DNA from 4 places in the Dietzia sp. B32 genome. Region 1 is predicted to be linked to each of the others. Evidence: predicted binding sites of a transcription regulator. Region 1 holds the regulator's gene; each other region holds the start of a gene.

Region 1 (4,851 bases):
CACCGGCGGACATCGCCGATGCCGTCCGGCCGTCTCTCGACTTCCTCATCGGCCGGGGTTTCCTCGCCCGACACCCGGCCGACGCACTCCCGCATCTGGAACGACACGTGAGGGCTGTGGGGCTCCGCCTGGAGCTGGCGGAGAAGTCTCCGTCCCGCCACCGGGAACTCACGGTGAGGCTGTCCCGGTCCGAGGCGAGGGTCGACGAGGCGTGCGCCGCGTTGCGAAAGCGCCCGGGTGGGGCCCGGGCCGTTCGCGACCTGCGCTGGATGCTGGCCGAATACCGCGTGGGGCTGTTCGCGCAGACGCTCGGGACCGCCAGATCGGTGTCGGCGGAGCGCATCGAGAAGGCAGTGGCAGCGGCGCTGGCCCCCCGGTCGTCCCGCTGAGGCAGGCCGTCCCCTGGAGCCGGCCGTCGGCCGATCACCCGCCTATGGCGCGCGTCTAGCGACTCGTCCGGCGTTCCCGGAGGGCGATGATCTCGCGTTCGAAGTCATCGGCGGAACTGAACTGCTTGTACACCGAGGCGAAGCGGAGGTAGGCGACCTCGTCCAGGTCCTGTAGCGGGCCCAGGATGGCAAGACCGATCTGATGGGCGGGGACTTCGGACACGCCACCGGCGCGGACGGCGTCCTCGACCTGTTGGGCGAGGCGGCGCAGGGCGTCCTCGTCGACCGCTCGTCCCTGGCACGCACGCCGGACTCCGCGCACCACCTTGTCCCGGCTGAACGCCTCCGTGACCCCGTTGCGTTTGAGAACAGTCAGAAGCGGCGTCTCGAGAGTCGTGAACCGGTGGCCGCACCTCGGACATTCCCGGCGACGCCGGATCGCCTGCCCCTCGTCGACCGATCGTGAATCGATCACGCGGGAGTCCTCGTGGTGGCATGTCGGGCAGTACATTCCCGTGGGGCCCTTCGTCGACCGGACTTCACGCGTCCCGGCTCGTGCCTGACGGGATGCGGGGATGGCAGTACACCGTCCCCGACTCATTCTAGGAGGCCCGACGACCGGTCATGCGTAGGCGGGCCCGCCGAGATACGCCACGGCGAAGAGCAGGATCACTCCGAACGCGATCCCGCAGGCCAGGAGCGCCCACGTAGGAACGTCGTCGACGACGCCGCTGGCCACAGGAGCCTCGATATGGCAGGCGCGCACGCCCTCGGCCGACGCCGGGCGGACGAGCACGCGGCGACCCGGTGCCACAGACGTGACGCCGAGGGGGCGGCCGGGCACCCTCGGCCGGACGACGGTGTCGACACGTGCCGACGCCGCCGCGGGACGGCTGCCCTCCGGTCGAACCGCGGGGCGACGGTGGACGCGACCGGGCTGTGCGCTGCCCTTACCCGGGGAACTCTGTGGGGTGCCGGGACGATCGACGCCCGCGGACCGCCCGCGATGGTCGCCGGGGCAGACCTCGCTCCACCGCACGGTCGGACGTGCGTGTGACTGCAACTCCGTAACGGTCATGGTGACTCCCTACTCGATACGGTGTGCGAGTGGTGTTCGCACACCCGTATGTATGTGTCAGTACATCTGTTCGAATCCGAACTCTCCTAGAGTTGTATCACGCGACTCCGACACAGTCACCATTCCGGGCCCGATTATTTCGAACACCTGTGTGGCGCGACGTTCGCATGGGCGATAGGGTGTACACAGATACAGACGTCGAACATCCATTCGCCGAAGGGACCACACGAGATGCCGAAGCCCGACTTCGAGTCGCTGACGGACCGACAGAAGAGCGTTCTCCTCCACATCCACGACACCGTCAAGGAGCGCGGCTATCCGCCGAGCATCCGGGAGATCGGCGACGCGGTCGGGTTGCAGTCCACCTCGTCGGTGGCTCATCAGTTGCGGACTCTCGAGAAGAAGGGTTTCCTGACCCGGGACCCGCACAAGCCGCGCGCGGTGGACGTGCACGGGGTTCCCGGGCAGAAGTCGCGCGGGCGTCGTTCGCCGACGCCCGAGCCCCAGCGGCCCGGCGGCGCCTCCGAGCCCGTCTACGTCCCCGTGCTCGGCCGGATCGCCGCCGGCGGTCCGATCCTCGCCGAACAGGCCGTCGAGGAGATCTTCCCGCTGCCCGCGGACCTCGTGGGATCCGGCGACCTGTTCATGCTCAAGGTCGTCGGGGAATCGATGATCGACGCGGCGATCTGCGACGGCGACTTCGTGGTGGTCCGGCGGCAGAACGTCGCGGACAACGGTGAGATCGTCGCGGCGATGATCGACGGGGAGGCGACGGTCAAGACCTTCCGCAACGACGCGAGCGGAGTCTGGCTGCTACCTCACAATCCGTCGTTCAGTCCCATCCCGGGAGAGCACGCGACGATCCTCGGCAAGGTGGTGACGGTGTTCCGGAAGCTCTGAACTCCGGACTCGAACGGCGCGCCGCCCGTCCCCGGTGGGGGTCAGGCGGCGCCGTCGTGTGAGCCGTCGGCGGCGAACTCGTCGAGTTCACCCGCCACTGAGGCGGGCAGTCGGACGATGACCCGGGTTCCGTTTTCGGTGTGCTCCTCCTCGACCACCGCGCCCTCGGCGTGGACCCGTGACACCACGTCCCCACGGGAGTACGGGATCTCCAGGGTGACCTCGGTGTCCCCGGAAGCGACGATCTGGGTGATCCGCTCGAGCAGCTCGTCGACGCCCTGACCGGTGACGGCCGAGACGAACACGGCGTCGGGTAGCGCGTGGTGCAACTCGGTGAGTACGACGGGATCCGCGGCGTCCACCTTGTTGATCACCAGCAGCTCACGAGGTCGCTCGGCGTTCTGCTCCTCCACCACCTCGTTGATCACCTTGCGCACCGCCTCGATCTGGCGGAGCGGAAAGGCATCCGAGCCGTCCACCACATGGAGGAGAAGTTCGGAGTCGACGACCTCCTCCAGTGTGGAACGGAAGGCCTCGACCAACTGGGTCGGAAGATGACGAACGAACCCCACGGTGTCGGTGAAGACGACCGCGCGGCCGTCAGGCAGCTCGGCCTTCCGGGTGGTCGGGTCGAGCGTGGCGAACAAGGCGTTCTGGACCAGTACCCCGGCACCGGTTATCCGATTGAGAAGACTGGACTTTCCGGCGTTGGTGTATCCGGCGATCGCTATCGAGGGCACGGGCGTGGCACGGCGACGGTGCCGTTTGGTGTCGCGGGCCTGTTTCATCCCCTTGATGTCGCGCCGCAGACGTGCCATCCGTTCGCGGATCCGACGCCGGTCGGTCTCGATCTTGGTCTCACCCGGACCTCGGAGACCCACGCCGCCGTTGCTGCCGGCACGCCCGCCGGCCTGACGGGACAACGACTCGCCCCAGCCGCGGAGGCGGGGAAGCATGTACTCCATCTGGGCGAGAGTCACCTGGGCCTTGCCCTCGCGGCTGGTGGCGTGCTGCGCGAAGATGTCGAGGATCAGGGCGGTGCGGTCGATGACCTTGACGTTGACCGCCTTCTCCAGCGCGAGCAACTGTCCCGGGGTGAGTTCACCGTCGCAGATGACGGTGTCGGCGCCGGTCGCGGCGATCACGTCCTTGAGGACACTGACCTTGCCCGACCCGATGTACGTCGCGGCGTCGGGCTTGTCGCGTCGCTGGATGAGCGCATCGCACACCTCTGATCCCGCGGTCTCGGCCAGCTGGGCGAGTTCGGCCATCGCGGCGTCGGCCTGGGCGGCGGAGCCCTCCGTCCAGACACCCACGAGCACGACCCGTTCGAGTCTGAGCTGGCGGTACTCGGCGTCGTTGACGTCCTGGAGTTCGGTGGACAGCCCCGCCACCCGGCGCATCGAGGATCTCTCCTCGAGCTGGAACTCACCGATGGATGGATCGAGGTCGCGTGTCGGCCGATCAGCGGCCGTGTAATCAGTAGTCATTCGCGTTCATCTTCTCACACCCGGGCCCCTGGTGTCCTGTGTGGAGCGGTGTGCTAATGCCTACGACGATATCGGCCGTGGGCGACGAGGGCCGACGGTCCGATGAGGGAGGATCCACCCTCTCGTAGAGCGACCGCGAGTTCGCCGCCCGGGACCGCGACGACGACGTCTCCCGACGCCTCCCCCGCGTCGGCCAGTGCGGCCACCGCGGTCGCCACGATCCCGGTGCCGCAGGACATGGTCTCCCCGGCACCGCGCTCATGGACACGCATCGAGACCCGGCCGTCCACCATCGGGGTGGCGATCTCCACGTTGACCCCGTCGGGGAAGAAGTCCCTGTCGAACACCGGGCTCTGCTCCACCCGCAACGCGGCGAGGTCCGCCGCTCCCAGACCCGGGACCACGCAGGCCAGATGCGGATTGCCCATGTCGACGGCCAGTCCCGCGAAGGTGCGGCCCGCGATCTCCGCCGAGGACAGCCCGAGCAGTCGCGGCTCCCCCATGTCCACCCGCACCACGGCATCATCGCCCGAGTAGGAGATGACCTCGGCTGGGCGAGCGCCGGCCCGCGTGCCCACGGGGATCGAACCCGCCTCCGCCCGTCCGGTCCCGACGAGCGCGTGGGCGAAGACCCGGACCCCGTTCCCGCACATCTCCGCGATCGAGCCGTCCGCGTTGCGGTAGTCCATGAACCAGTCCGCCCGGTCGACACCGTCGGGCAGGGAAGCCAGCACCCCCCGGTCGACGAGGGCGCCGGCGGTGGCGATCCTGAGCACGCCGTCCGCGCCGATACCACCGCGCCGGTCGCACAGCGCACGCACGAGGGCCTCATCCAGTTCGAGGTCGGCGTCGTCGTCCGGGAGGATGACGAAATCGTTGAGGGTCCCGTGGCCCTTGAGGAAGGCGATACCGTCGGGCTGCGAAGCCGGGCGAGTCGAAGTCATGGCGAAATCGTACTCGGCTCCGGTAATCGTTCCGCAGTGCGGAAAGGCCG
Region 2 (4,851 bases), 550 kb from region 1:
ACCAGCGGGTGCTCGAGGCGATCGAGGACGTCGCCGCCCGGGTGGCGTTCGGAAAGGACGAGCTCACCGCCTCCCAGCTGGCCGAGCGGCTCGGCTTTTCGCCGGCCCGGCAGCGCACGCCCGTCGGCGACCTGTCCGGTGGCGAGCGGCGGCGGCTGCAGCTCACGCGCGTCCTCATGGCCGAGCCCAACGTCCTGCTGCTCGACGAGCCCACCAACGACCTCGACATCGACACGCTGCGCCAACTCGAGGACCTGCTCGACGGCTGGCCCGGCACGATGGTCGTCATCTCGCACGACCGCTACCTCGTCGAGCGCATCTGTGACTCGGTGTGGGCGCTGTTCGGCGACGGCCAGCTCACCAACCTCCCGCGCGGCATCGACGAGTACCTCGAGCGCCGTCGCGTCGCCGGGGCGGCGGGCGACTCGGGCAAGGTGTCGCGCTCCGCGCCGGGCGCCGCGTCTGCTTCGGCTGGCGGTTCTGTGGCTGGCGGTTCTGAGGCTGGCGGCGCGGACGGGTCTGCCACGGCTCCCGCCCTTTCCGCAGCCGAGGAGCGGGCGCTCACCAAGGAGATGTCGAAGATCGAGCGGCAGATGGGCAAGCTCGACAAGCGCGAGGCCGAACTCCACAAGGCCATGGCCGATGTCTCGGCAGGGGCGATGGACACCGAGAAGCTGGCCGCCCTGGACCGCGAGCTCAAGGACGTCTCTGCGGAGAAGGACACGCTCGAGGAGCGCTGGATGGAGCTGGGCGAGCAGATCGAGGGCTGAGTCGCACGGTCGGCCGACCTAGGCAGCCGACTGCGACCCTGGTTCGCTCTCGGCAGCGTGTAGTCGCTGTTCCGCCTGAGCGCGCAGGTACCTCCGTTCGGAGGCGCGACGGTGCCGGGTGTGCGGTTGGCGCTGCGATCCGGGGATGCTGTCACCGGTTCTGCCGGCTTCGGCGGCCTCCTTCTGTAGCCGGGAGCGTTCGGGGTGTCGCGGTGCGCCGAACTCCGCCAATGGGCCGGTGGGGGTGGTGATGACGCGTGTCCCGGGGTCCTTGTCGGGATGGTTCGGACCATGGATCCACACGTAGTCCCCGTCAGGGCTCCGGTAGTAGGCCCAGATGCCATCGGTCTTGAGGCGATGGTGGGTGCGGCAGATGCTGCCGAGGTCGTCGCTGGTGGTGTATCCGCCGCGCTGGGGATCCTCGTGGTCGAAGGGGATGATGTGGTCGAGGTCCGTCTTGTCCGCCGGGGTCTGGCAGCCCGGGAAGACGCAGGTGCCGTCGCGGCCTCGACAGAAGCGCGCCAGTGCCTCCGAGGGGCTGTACCGGCGGGACGCCTCACTGTCCGGGTCCGCGAGCGTGTCGATCGCGTCGAGCCTGCGTCTGGCGAATCGCTGCAGTTCGTCGGACGTGAAGCGACTGACGGGGCCATAACCTGCCACGAACAGTCCCCGGAAGTCCGCGTCCCCGTCGTCGTAGGCGTGGATCACGACCCGGCGGGCCGCGGCCATCGCGTCCGGGTCCGTGGGGTGGTCTCCGTCGGGTGCGGGCAGACAGGTCCAGCCGCGGCTCAGGGCGAGGAGGCCGGCGGCCCTGAGTTGCCCGATCGACCGGGGGTCGTCTGTTGCGGCGGTGCGGACCAGGGCTTCGATCCGTTCAGTGATCTCCAGGCCGTCGACGGCTGAGAGGGTCGCGGTGAGCAGCGCGAGATCGCCCGTGACCGGCGTCATCTTCACGTTCTGCTCTCGCCGAGCCTGTTGTGCGCGGGCGTCCGCTCCCACGGGGTCGCAGCTCGCGACGTGCTTGCTGAGCATCTTGCGCAGCGGCCCGATCCTGGGCGGGTGGGTTCGGCGCCTCGTCGGTGCGAGTCCCTCGCTGATGCGGCGGTCGAGTTCCGGCATGAGACGGTCCTCCACCAGGGCGGTCTCCTCGGCGATGGCGTGGGCCGCGTCGACTCCGATCCACCCGGTCGTCAGCAGTGTCGCGGTGAGAGGCAGCCGCTCGGTCAGTTCTATGGCGGTGGCCACCAGCCGAAATGCCCCGCGGCGGGACAAAGCCATCGAGGCGCTCACCATGGTCGCCGCCGTGTCCAGAGGATCGCGTCGCTGGTCGCTCCGGGTGGACCTGGATACGCAGTCGTACGCATAGGCCACGGTGCGGCCTTCGGCAGCGTTGATCGCCCGTTGCGCGAGATAGCCGCGTCGCTGTCCGGGGTCCCATCGGCTGAAGGCCTCGGGCACGACGACGTCGGTGGCGGGGGTCGGGACCGTCGTGAATCCCGGAGGGACCACGAACTGCGAGTGGGCGGCGTCTGTTGTGTTCATGGTTCGACTGTATGTTCGAGGTACGACATGGTCGGGAGAAAAAGCTGGCGCGGTCGCGACCTGCGGTGCCCTGGATGCCCCGTTCAGGGCACCGCAGGTCAGACGGCACTGCGGTTCAGATGGCACTGCGGTTCAGACGGCACTGCGGTTCAGGCGAAGGCGTTGACGGCAGCAGGCAGCGCGGCGGCGTAGGTGAGGCATGGCGGTACGGCGTGCCACCGCGCCCGGGCGCTCGATGGATACCGGCAGCCCGTGGGCCCGGGCGGCGTCTGCAGCCTCGTGACCTGCGGTGCCCTGGATGCCCCGTCCAGGGCGCCGCAGGTCAGACGGCACCGCGGCTCAGACGGCACCACGGTTCAGGCGACGCCGCAGGTCAGACGGAGGCGTGGACGGCAGCCAGTAGTGCGTCGGGGTCCGTGAGATCCGGCAGGACGGTGTGGGCGCCGGCGGCGCGGAGGTCGTCGGCGGAGACCCTGCCGGTGGCGACAGCCACGCAGACGGCACCCGCGGCGCGCGCCCCGCGGACATCGTGCACGTGATCGCCCACGACCACCGACCGCCCGGGGGACACGTCCACACCGCGGGCCCGGGCCGCGGCGATGGCGTCGCGGACGAGGTGGGCGCGGTCCGCGTGGTGATCACCGAACGCGCCGAGTCCGGGGTCGGGTAGCCCGTCGAAGCCACAGAGACGCAGCTTGAGAAGCGCGGTCCGCCGCATGTTGCCCGTGACGATCCCCTGGTGCAGTCGCGGGTCCGCGGCCAGGGCGGCGACAGCCTCGTGGGCGCCGGGCAGGGGACCGCCACCTCCGGCCAGGAGATCCTCCCCGAACGTTTCGCAGCGCCGGGATACTGCATCCATCAGTGCCGCGACCACCTCGTCGTCGTCGACACCTATCCCGTTGATCTCCAGCAGATCGGTGAGGATCGCGCGGTCGGTCCGTCCGGCGAAGGACGCGCCCATGACGGGGTCGCGGCCGAGGAGGTCGGCGAGCGCCGGGGTGATCATGCGGGTCCCGAAGCCGGCGGGGTCGAGGAGGGTGAGGTCGAGGTCCCACAGGACCAGTACGTCGCTCACGTCCCGAACGTCTCCAGCAGCGGCGCCAGCCAGGTGGTGAGGAAGGTGCGGAGGTCGTCGTCGGAGCGGGCCTCGGGCGAGTCCAGGCACAGCACCGACCAGCCCACGTGCACGCCCACCTCCGCGACCAGGTCCAGGCGGCCGGCCAGTTGCGGGAACCGCTCGGCGGCGGGGACGAGGAGCGCGACCGCGTACTGGCGGGCCCGTTCGGCGGAGCCGGGGTCGAAGATGGGGTTCGAGCCGCCGCCGAGCGTGAGCGCGCGCAGGAGGGGATCGTCGAGGATGCAGTGGCGGCCCACCACCACGATCTCCACGATCAGCTCGAGGGGCGTCGTCGCGGCGTCGAGCACATCGGTGAACGCGCCGGTGAGCATGGTGAGTCGCTCGGAGACGGCCTGCGAGACCAGGTCCTCGCGGCTGCCGAAGATGGAGTAGACGGTCTGGCGGCTGACCTCGGCCTGCTTGGCGACCGCGGCGATCGTGACGCCCCTGAAACCGGCGCGCCCGATGACCGCTCGGGTGGCGTCGAGGATGGAGTCGCGGGAGCGCACCCCGCCAGTATCCCGGACGCCGCCGGACGCCGTGCCCGAAAAACGGTGCCCCTAGAAGTCGGCGCCCCTAAAAAACGACGCCCACGTCCTGCCGCACGATCCTGTCCAGCGCGCGCTCGGCGATCGCGGCGATGGTCAGCGACGGGTTGCACGCGGCGGTCGTGCCGGGGATGAGCGCGCCGTCGACGACGTACAGCCCGCGCTGGCCCAGGACGCGGCCGTCGAGGTCGCAGACCTGTCCCATGACGGCGCCGCCGAGCGGGTGCCAGGTGGAGTTGAGCATGCGGTTGGTGTCCGTGAGGTGCCCGGTCGGGCCGGCGATGGCGCGTGCGGTGCGGTCGACGTGGGTGAGGATGCCGGAGTCGCCGCCGGCCGGCCATCGGATGATCCCGCGGTCCTGCGCCGCGTCGTAGACGACCCGACCGCGGTCGGCGCTGACGCCGTAGCCGACCATCACCGTGGTGTGGGGGTCCGGTCCGAACGGTGGGAGCGAGGCCTGGATGACGGTGTGGGCGGTGGCGGGGTCGGACCAGTTGAGGCTGCCGTAGACCACCGGTCCGCCCTGGACGGCGCCGAACCCGGCGGTGGGGTCGGTCCACAGGTAGATGCGGTCGGCGTTGGTGCCCCAGCCGCTGCCGACGGCGTCGGGCAGGTCGGTGACGGCGTCGGTGGCGTCGGCGCGGGTGAGCAGGGTGGAGGTGCCCACCGAACCGGCGGCCATGATCAGTGCCGGGGCCCGCATCGACAGCGTCCGGACGAGCCGTCCGGCGGTGTCGAGGACCTCCACGTCCAGCTCCCAGCGGCCGTCGGGCAGGCGGCGCATCGCGCGCACGTCGTGCAGTGGCCGGACCTCGACCAGGCCCGTGGCCTCGGCGCGGGCGAGGTAGGTGAGGTCGACGGAGTGTTTGCCGCC
Region 3 (4,851 bases), 1.1 Mb from region 1:
CGATGCCGGTGTCCAGTTCCTCGGCGAGGTCCACCAGCCGGTGCGTCTCGGCGACCGGGTCGGTCGAGATGTGCGGGGCACCGCCGATGAGGTCGGCGCCGGCCGCGATCGCGGCGCGGGCCCGGTCCGCCGGGTCGACCTCGTTGACCATCACCGCGATCTGCAGGTCCATCACCGCGGCGAGCTCGTCGCGGACCCGCACCAGGGCGCGGACGCCGCGCAGCGGGTCGTGGTCGTCGTGCAGGTCGACGTGGCTGCGGACCGCGGTCGTCCCGTTGGCCACCAGCTTGCGGGCCGCGGCGAGGGCGCGGGCGTGGATCTCGTCCTCGTCCACCGTCGCCGCGTAGGCCCTCCACGTACCGATCGCCGCGCCCAGGTCACAGCCCGGCGGCCGCGTCGCTCCCCAGCTCAGCGCCTTGTCGAGGTGGGCGTGCGGCTCGGCGGGCGCGGTGAGCACCAGGTACCCGCGGGCATCGATCACCGAGGCGCCACCCGCGGGACCGCCACGCAACGGGGTGGTCCCCGCATCGGTCACGGCCACGACCACCCCGTCGACGATGTCCACGTCGACCACCCGGCCGCCCTGCAGGCGCGCCCCCTCGATCCGGTCCACGTGCCGCGGCGCGACTCGTCGTGGTTCCATCGTTCCCCTCCTCTGCCGACTAGTGCGTTCCCCGCCGACCCTCCGACCCGGCTCCTCTCGGCAGCCCGGGCTCTCTGATCGGGTGCGGCACTTGTGCATCCGACCCCGGAGCGGGATAGTGACCCCGGGTATTGATCGGATCAATAAGGACGAGTGTGGTGGCCCCGTGTTTCGGAGGCATTACCCCGCTGTTCCGGCGCGGTTCCGGTGCAAGCCGATCCCGCAGCGACCCGCCTACCGACAGGGATATAGCCCCACCAGACCCCGACCCGCCCAGACCCCGACCCGCCCAGACCGCACGGGAGGCCCCATGACCACCGCACGAGGCGACTCGCTGGACCGTCTCGGCGCGCGCATCAGGCACCACCGCCGCCAACTCGGACTGACGCTGGTCGAGGTGGCCGACCAGGCCGGGATCTCGCAACCCTTCCTCAGCCAGATCGAGCGCGGCAAGGCGGCGCCCAGCATGTCCACGCTCGAAGGCCTCGCCCACGCCCTGGGCACGACCCAGGCCCACCTCCTCGACGCGGTCACCGCCGGCGGGGACCCCACCGCCACCGGCCCCGCCGGCCAGGATTCGGGCCCCGGCGACCCGATCCACGTCCAACGCTCCACCGAGGGCGCCACCCTGACCCGGGCGGAGGGCACGGTCGGCGGCCACACCCGACTCCTGCCCGGAGGCCCGGGGGGCACGCAGTTCCTCGAGTTCGTGGAGACCAATCACGTCCCGGGCCGGTTCTTCGAACACCCCGGCCAGGAATGGCTCTACGTCACCCGGGGCACCGTCCTGCTCGAAGTCGGCGACTCGCACAGCCGACTCGAGGCCGGCGACGTCGCGAGATACGACGGCACCCTCCCCCACCGCTGGTACGTGCCCGACGGCGGCGAGGCGTGCCTCATCGTCGCCCGGCCGGGTTGACCGCGACCGGGCCGCCCGACCTGCGCCCGACCTGCGCCCGACCACCGCAACCAGCACGGCCAGCACGACCACCCACCTCCGCCGCCCCGGGACATCCCCGCCCCGGCGCCCTCCCTCGCGCGCCGACCTGGGGCGCCCTGCGGGGGCCGAGCAGGGCACCCCAGGTCAGAGCACCCAAGACCGTGCGCCGCCCACGGCGCCACACCCTTCACCGAACCAGAACCCGGACCCACCACTCCCCCGAGACCGCCCGCACCACGCATGCCCTCTACCTGCGGTGCCCTACGGAGGGTGCGCAGGGCACCGCAGGTCAGCGGGCGCCGCGGTGATTAGCGACGACGACGAGGCCGGGGATCTCCCCGCAATGGGATCACACTCACTCGCGTGTTCGATCCGATCTCCCTGCCCGCGGTGTCAGACCTAGAACATATGGTCGAACCATGACGAGCACCTCCAAGTCCGACGCCCATGATTCCTCCTCCCATGCCGCGGCCGTCCCAGATGCGACCGCCCCCGATGCGACCGCCCCCGATGCGACCGGTGCCCCCGGCCCGTTCGTGCCGCCTAAGGGGTTCACCACGGCGACGGGTCCCGCCGTCGACGTGATCGTTCCGGAGGCCTACTCGCGGTGGGATCCGCATCAACAGCGCGGATATCTCGCACAACGCCTGATCAACGCGGCGGAGGGGCGCACTGTCGCCTTCGCCTATGACTGCGTCCGGGTCGCAGGACAGCGCGACCGCCACCGGGACCCGTGGGAAACCGCCGCCTCGATGGTCAGCGCCTCGATGGCGTTGTCCCGGCACGGCGCCTCGCGTCTGGTCACCACCGCGGTCGAGTTGACCGAGCGCCTCCCCCGTACCGCGGCCCTGCTCACGACCGGGTGGATCGGCATCCTCGCCGCCCACACGATCGCGGAGGAGACCGCGATGGTCGCGGACGAGCTCATGCCCGAGCTCGACAGGCGGATCAGTGAAGCGCTGGCCCCCACCAGACGCCGCACCCACCCACCGAGACTCGGCCCGCTACGGAAAATGCTCACCAAGACCGTCTCGGCGTGCGACCCGGTCGGGGCCGACGCCAGGGCGAGGGAGGCGCGGCGGGACCAGGATGTCGAGATGGTGCCGCTGGCCGACGACAGGGCGCTGATCACCGCGCACCTCACCGCCGAGACGGCTGTCGAGATCGCAGATCGCATCGACGCCCTGGCGCGCACCGCCTCCGAGGACGATCCGCGTTCTCTCGGTGAGCTGCGAGCAGCGGGCCTCCTGGCGCTGAGTCGTGGGTGGGCCTGCCTGCCCGACGTCGACGGCGGACACCCCGGTGATCCGGACGGGCAGGCTGCCGCCCGGCGGGTGACCATCTACGCCTACGACGACGGCAGTCCGGGCAATCGTGGCCTCACGCTGGCCGGGTACGGGCCGATCACCGGCCACACCGCCGAGCAACTGGAGCGCAACGCTCGTCGCCGGATCGACTCACTGGCCGACCTCGCGGACCCCGAATCGGACGCGGCCCGGCGGTACGCGCCCTCCGAGGCGTTGTCGCGCTTCTGCAAGGGCCGGGACGGCACCTGCGTCTTCCCCGGTTGCCAGACGCCCGCGGAGAAGACCGATCTGGACCACATCATCCCGTTCGACCACGACAACCCGGAGTGCGGCGGGCACACCACGTCCGATGATCTCGGCTCCCTCTGCCGCTTCCACCACCGACTCAAGACCGACGGCATCTGGGCCTATTACCGGGACACCGACGGGACCTACGTCTGGCTCCACGGCCCCAACCACCCGGAAGCCGACCCCGGAACGCGCATCACGACGGTCCCCGGCGGACCGCTGGCCGCACTCGCCGCACCGCGCCATCCGGAATCCAGCCGGCGTCAGCAGGAGGCGGCCGAGGCCGGCAGGACCGGCGGCGGTTCACCGATCTCGCGCAGGCGCCCCCACCTGCGTCACCGCCGCGCCGCGGAGCGCAGCAGGCTGCGAGCCCAGGCCCACCACCGTCGACAGGAGGACCGGGCCGGGCGCCCACCGCGTTCCGCCCACCTGCAGGACGACCGGCCGCAGCAGGACCAGCCGCAGTCCTCGGCACTCGACGATGAACCGCCGTTCTGATGCGGTACCTCTCAGAAGCGGGGGCTCGTCGGGTACCAGCCGTCGTCGGGGCGGTGCGGGCCGATCGACCGGACCTCGCGGAACTCGAAGTCCGCGAAGTCGTCCGCGAGGTGGTCCCAGTTCTCGCGGGTGATCGCGGTGGTGACCGCCCCCGCGATTCGACCCACACCACCGTAGATGCCGGACAACTGGTTGCCGGTGACGCCCATGGACGTGCGCGCGCCGGTCGAGAAGTGGTGTAACCGGGCCACCCAGGGCGCGGAGCCCGGTCGGCGTTCGGTGAACTCGAAACCCGGGCCGAGGTAGGGGTTGCGGCCTGCCGGGTGGTCGGAGGCGTAGTCGTGCACGTCGGCCCACAGGGCGATGTCGTCGACGAACTCAGCGAGTTCCGGCCGCAGTCGCAGATCGACCTCGTACCCGGTCGCGGCGATCACCACATCGGCGTGGAAACGGCCGCCGGGGGTGTCGATCGCGAGTTCGGTACCGCCGGCCCCGTCGTCGGCCACCTCGACCGAGTCCCAGCCGCAGCCGGTGTGCAGTGCGAAGCCGGGGTGGGCGAAGCACCGCCACACCGTGTGCTGGGTCGGTGGCTGCGGCAGGCCCCCACTGAGGAGGGTGAAGTCCCACTTCGCCCGATCGTCGAGGTCGTAGAAGCGTTCCTGCATGCCGGGGAACTCCATCCACCGCAGTGGGTTGGAGTCCGGGACGGTGTCCCGCCGCATGAACACCTCAGCTCGAGCGGCGCCGTGGTCGAGGGCGGTGGCGGCGTTGTCGAACCCGGAGGCTCCCCCGCCCAGGACTGCGACCCGCCGGCCGCGAAGTGCCTCGAAGTCGATCGGGTCCTCGGTGTGGAACCAGCGCTCGCGCGGCAGCGCGCGAATCATCTCCGGGACCCGCTGCCCGCCGCCCCCGTTCAGGCCGAGCGCGAACACGATCCGCCTGGCGGTCACGGTCTGTGTGTGCCCGTCCGCGGCGGTCACCTCCACGACGAAGGGGCCATCCGCCGTGGCGGGTCGGTGGACGGCCGCCACCCGCGTCTCATGACGGACCTCGATCCCCGCCGCAGTGCGGTACCAGCGCAGGTAGTCGTTCCAGTCCAGACGCGGCACGAGGTCGATCTCCTGCCACGCCCGCTCGCCGTAGACCGCCTCGAACCAGCGGCGGACATGCAACGA
Region 4 (4,851 bases), 1.2 Mb from region 1:
ATGTAGGCGTCGATCCGCTCGGGTTCCACGACGTCGCCGATGATCGCGCGCAGGTAGGTCCGGGCCGCCTCCGGCGTGTCCAGGACACCGTCGCGCTGGAGCACCGAGTTGTTGGGGATCCACACGCCGCCGCCGGAGCGGGCGGTGGAGCCTCCGTAGTGTGGGGCCTTCTCAACGAGCACCACGCTGAGGCCCTTCTTTGCTGCCGCGAGGGCGGCCGTCATGCCTGCTCCACCGCTGCCGACGACGACGACGTCGAATTCCTGGTCTGCCATGTAGAACACGTTATAGAACTGAGCGCCGTGGCGCCAGACGCCCCAGGTAGCATCCCCGTCATGCTCAACAAAGAGACCCGCGCCACTCTCGCCCAGCGACTCTGGGACGCCGAGTCCGACGTCGCGCCGATCGTGCCGCTGACCGACGATCATCCGGACCTGACGCCGGACGACGCCTTCGAGATCCAGTTGGTGAACATCCGCCGCAAGCTCGACGCCGGAGCGGTGGTGACCGGACACAAGGTCGGGCTCGCGTCCAAGGCGATGCAGGAGATGATGGGCGTCGACGAACCGGATTACGGACACCTCCTCGACACCATGGAGTACCCGGAGGGGACCGCGATCGAGGCGGCCCGCTTCTGCTTCCCGCGGGTCGAGGTGGAGGTGGGCTTCATCCTGGGCGCCGACATCCCGCCGGAGGGGTGCTCCCAGGCCGAGGCCGCCGCGGCGATCGAGTGGGTCGTGCCGTCGATCGAGTTGATCGACTCCCGCATCCGGGACTGGAAGATCACGCTGCCCGACACGATCGCGGACAACGCCTCGTCGTGTGGCTACGTGGTGGGCGAGCAGCGGGTCCGGCTCGCGGACATCGATGTCGCCGCGATCGACGCGACCCTCTACAAGAACGGCGAGTTCCTCGCGTCCGGGCGTTCCGACGCGGTGCTCGGCAACCCGCTCAACTCGGTCGGGTGGCTCGCGTCGACGGTCGCCAAGTTCGGCGTCCGTCTGCGGAAGGGCGACGTGATCCTGCCGGGCACCGCGATCCGCGCGATGGACGCCGCCCCGGGCGACAGCTTCCGCGCCGAGTTCGCCGGGCTGGGCGACGTCACCATGGACTTCCGCTAGGCGTCCGCGGCCAGCGCGCGACTGGCCGCCGCGGCGACGCGGGTGACCAGCGGCTCGAGCCGGGCCAGGGCGCTCTCGTCCGCGGCGCTGGCGGACAACGCGGCGACCGCCCGCGTCCGGCCGGCGTGCTCCTCGTCGTCGTCGTCGAACACCGGCGCCGCCACGCAGTACAGGCCGGGGGTGAGTTCGGCGCGGTCGATCGCGCGTCTCCTCCGTCGTATCTCTGCGAGCTCCACCGCCAGGGCGTCGGGGGAGGTCAGGGTGGTGTCCGTCCACTCGACCAACGGCCCCTGCGCCACGCGGTCGGCCGCGTCCTCGTCGAACGCCAGCATCGCCTTGCCCACCCCGGTGCAGTACGCGGGTAGCCCGCCGCCGATCCGCGACGGCGACGGGATCGGCCGCGGCCCGTGCAGCTTGTTGAGGTAGACCACCTCGTCGCCGTGCAGTGTCGCCAGGTGCACGGTCGCACGGGTGGCCTCGAAGAGGTGCGCGAGGAAGGGCGTGAGCACCCGGCGGATCCGCTCGTACGCCGGCGAGACGGGGATCGGGTCCAGCTCGTGCACCAGCGGCCCCAGCCGGTAGCGCTGCCCGATCCTCGTCACCGCGTCGTTGCGCTCGAGCGCGGCCAGGAGGCGCAGCGCCGTGGACTTGGCGAGCCCAGTCTCGCGGGCGATCTCACTGAGCGTCATCCCCGTCCCGCCCGCCGTCACGCGTAGCACCTCGAAGGCGCGGTCGACGGGAGAGGCGGGGGGCTCGGTCATGCGCCGAGTGTAGCGCGCAGGTCCGACGCCGGAGGCCGAACTGTTCGAACACTTGCGCGAGTGAGCGTGACGTCTTAGACTCGAACAGAAGTTCTAGAAAGGGCGCGGCGGGGGTGGGGGCGTGACGACAACGACGACACTGTTCGTGGTTCCGGAATCCCTGGGCGGGCTCGACACGACAGCGGTGAGCGAGGCGGCACGAGCCGCGACCCTGGCGCAGAACCGGGCAGGTGCCACCCGGTTGGAGGCGGCAGCGGCCCTGGTCGAGCAGATGTCGCGGGCGGATGAGGTCGGCACGGGCGCTGACGGGGTCGGCGGGAACGGTTGTCCCACACGTCCGGCGTACGCACGGTTGGACCCGCAGTCCAGGGCTCGTGACCATCTCGTGGCGGCCTGTCAGCTCACGTGTTGGCACGCCGCGCGTCTGGTCACCGCCGGGGTCCAGATCCATTCGCGGCTCGCGCGACTGCGGGCCTCGGTGGAGCGCGGGGTCGTTCCCGAACAGCTCGCCATCGACATCGCCTGCAAGCTGGCCGACGTGCCCGACTCGATCGTCTCGGACGTGGAGGCCGAGGTCGTGGCGGGCATCGTCGACGACCTGGACGGCGGTGACCGGCCGACTCGGAATTCCGTGGACGGCCGGATCGATGACGCTGTCGGCCGCCTCGACCCGGAGGGCGCCGAGGACGCCCGGGCCCGGGCGGCGCTGACGCGCACGGTCCGATTCCGGTCGGGCCGGGACGGGATGGCCTCGATGTGGGCGAAGCTGCCTCTGGCCGATGCGGAGTTGCTGCGGGGACGCATAGAGACCGATGCCCGCGCCGCCTCCGGAGACGGAGTGCCTGGCACTCTGGATCAGCTGCGTGCCGACGCTCTCGCCTCCCTCGCCGTGTACGCCCCGGCCCCGGCGCCCGCCGATGCCGGCGGGACGGGCTCCGGACCGGGGGATGACGGATCGATCGAGCTGGGCGAGGTCACAGTGGGCGCGGACATGCCCAGGCCGTCACTCGGTAACGCCGCCGCGGCCGGCCAGCCGATCCGGATCAGCGTGATCGCCGCGGCCGGGCAGGGGCTGCCCAACAGGGTGGAGTTCGTGCACGGGGCGTACAGCAGTTTCAACTGGTTGTGCCAGCAGTTGCTGGAGGGTGAGGACGCGAGCGTGCGGTTCGAGCTGGTCGACCCCGCCCCCGGTGCCCTCGACGGACCGGATCACGCCCTGCGGTACGTGATCACTCCGGCGATGGCGGAGAGGATCCGCATGCGCGACGGCACCTGCAGGCACCCGGGGTGCTCGGTTCCCGCGGAGGACTGTGACGTGGACCATGTGATCGCGTTCAACAAGAAGGATCCCGAACTCGGTGGGCCGACCACCGAGTGGAATCTCGTCTGCCTGTGTCGGAAACACCACCGGGAGAAGACGTTCGGGACCAACGCCTACCGGTCCGGGCCATTGGGTGAACTGGTCATCCTCACCGATACCGGACACGAACACCGCACCAGGCCCAAGGGCCCCCTGGCCCGTGCGCGCGACGCCATACGGGAACGCGAGTGGAACGCCTTCACCGACCGGCTCATCAGCGCAGACGGACACCTCACGAACCCTCCGGGCGCGGCCCGGGCGCGCGCACGGCCGGCCTGAGTGCCCGCGTTCGCCTCCCCGGAGTGCCGCGATTTCACTGAGTGGCACAGCCTGTTGTCGCACGAGGCCGCCCGCGCGACACTTCCGTCATGACAGACAAGACCAAGCTCACCGCCGCGATCGTGGGGTCCGGAAACATCGGGACCGACCTCATGTACAAGCTCCAGCGCAGCGAGTTCATCGAACCGAAGTGGATGATCGGCATCGACGCCGAGTCGGAGGGGATGAAGCGCGCCGCCGCGGAGGGCCTCATCTGTATGGCCGGCGGCGCCGACGAGCTCCTCACCTCGATCGAGGGCGGAGGCGAGAAGCCGGATCTGCTCTTCGAGGCCACCAGCGCCTACGTCCACAAGGAGTACGCGCCCAAATACGAGGCCGCCGGCATCGTGGCCATCGACCTGACCCCCGCCGCGGTGGGTCCGATGGTGATCCCGCCGGCCAACCTGCGCGACTTCCTCGACGCGCCCAATACCAACATGGTCACGTGTGGCGGTCAGGCCACCATCCCGATGGTCCACGCCGTCTCCTCGGTGGTGCCGGTCGACTACGCGGAGATCGTCGCCTCGGTGTCCAGCGAGTCCGCCGGCCCGGGCACGCGCGCGAACATCGACGAGTTCACCCAGACCACCAAGATGGCCATCGAGAAGGTGGGCGGCGCCAAGCAGGGCAAGGCGATCATCATCCTCAACCCGGCCGAGCCTCCCATGATCATGCGCGACACGATCTTCTGCTCGATCCCCGAGGACGCCGACCACGACCTCATCACCACCGCCATCCGCACGCGGGAGAAGGAGATCCAGGAGTACGTGCCGGGCTACCGGCTGCTCCAGGAACCGCAGTTCGATCCGCCCACCGAGATCACCGGCGGCATGGCCCGCGTGGCGATCTTCGCCGAGGTCGAGGGCGCGGGCGACTTCCTGCCGCCCTACGCGGGCAACCTCGACATCATGACCGCCGCCGCCGCAAAGGTCGGCGAGGAGATCGCCAAGAGCAAGCTCGGAGTGTGACAGACATGGACAAGAACAACCCGCTCAACGCACAGGCCCGCGCCTACAGCGCCGACCTCGACATCCGCATCACCGATTCCTCGCTCCGCGACGGCTCGCACCACAAGCGCCACCAGTTCTCCGTGGAGGACGTCCGCAACGTCGTGGCGGCGCTCGACGGAGCCGGCGTGCCGGTCATCGAGGTGACCCACGGCGACGGGCTCGGCGGTGCCTCGTTCAACTACGGCTTCGCCAAGTCGTACGACCAGGACCTCATCAAGGTCGCGGCCGAGACCGCCACGCAGGCCAAGATCGCCTTTCTCACGTTGCCCGGCCTCGGCATC

The links. Region 1 encodes LexA, which represses DNA repair genes until DNA is damaged. Its sites were predicted from a motif close to CGAACANNTGTTCG; they were not measured.
Region 2: the regulator LexA is predicted to act here: its motif matches at 2,317-2,330, upstream of L8M95_RS04480 (HNH endonuclease signature motif containing protein).
Region 3: the regulator LexA is predicted to act here: its motif matches at 1,985-1,998, upstream of L8M95_RS06970 (HNH endonuclease signature motif containing protein).
Region 4: the regulator LexA is predicted to act here: its motif matches at 1,964-1,977, upstream of L8M95_RS13830 (HNH endonuclease signature motif containing protein).

The regions. Positions count from the first base shown of each region.
Region 1 covers NZ_CP093845.1:392,277-397,127, forward strand. The annotation lists gene hrpA (ATP-dependent RNA helicase HrpA) at 1-389, shown strand, start outside; gene nrdR (transcriptional regulator NrdR) at 445-900, opposite strand; gene L8M95_RS01895 (DUF3806 domain-containing protein) at 1,012-1,203, opposite strand; gene lexA (transcriptional repressor LexA) at 1,699-2,367, shown strand; gene hflX (GTPase HflX) at 2,409-3,857, opposite strand; gene dapF (diaminopimelate epimerase) at 3,911-4,801, opposite strand.
Region 2 covers NZ_CP093845.1:943,157-948,007, reverse strand. The annotation lists gene L8M95_RS04485 (ABC-F family ATP-binding cassette domain-containing protein) at 1-770, shown strand, start outside; gene L8M95_RS04480 (HNH endonuclease signature motif containing protein) at 789-2,312, opposite strand; gene L8M95_RS04475 (HAD hydrolase-like protein) at 2,686-3,387, opposite strand; gene L8M95_RS04470 (TetR/AcrR family transcriptional regulator) at 3,384-3,938, opposite strand; gene L8M95_RS04465 (GMC oxidoreductase) at 4,006-4,851, opposite strand, start outside.
Region 3 covers NZ_CP093845.1:1,452,430-1,457,280, forward strand. The annotation lists gene L8M95_RS06960 (amidohydrolase family protein) at 1-643, opposite strand, end outside; gene L8M95_RS06965 (helix-turn-helix domain-containing protein) at 954-1,562, shown strand; gene L8M95_RS06970 (HNH endonuclease signature motif containing protein) at 2,003-3,676, shown strand; gene L8M95_RS06975 (SidA/IucD/PvdA family monooxygenase) at 3,688-4,851, opposite strand, start outside.
Region 4 covers NZ_CP093845.1:2,921,099-2,925,949, forward strand. The annotation lists gene kstD (3-oxosteroid 1-dehydrogenase) at 1-275, opposite strand, end outside; gene L8M95_RS13820 (2-keto-4-pentenoate hydratase) at 336-1,121, shown strand; gene L8M95_RS13825 (IclR family transcriptional regulator) at 1,118-1,882, opposite strand; gene L8M95_RS13830 (HNH endonuclease signature motif containing protein) at 2,004-3,521, shown strand; gene L8M95_RS13835 (acetaldehyde dehydrogenase (acetylating)) at 3,611-4,528, shown strand; gene dmpG (4-hydroxy-2-oxovalerate aldolase) at 4,534-4,851, shown strand, end outside.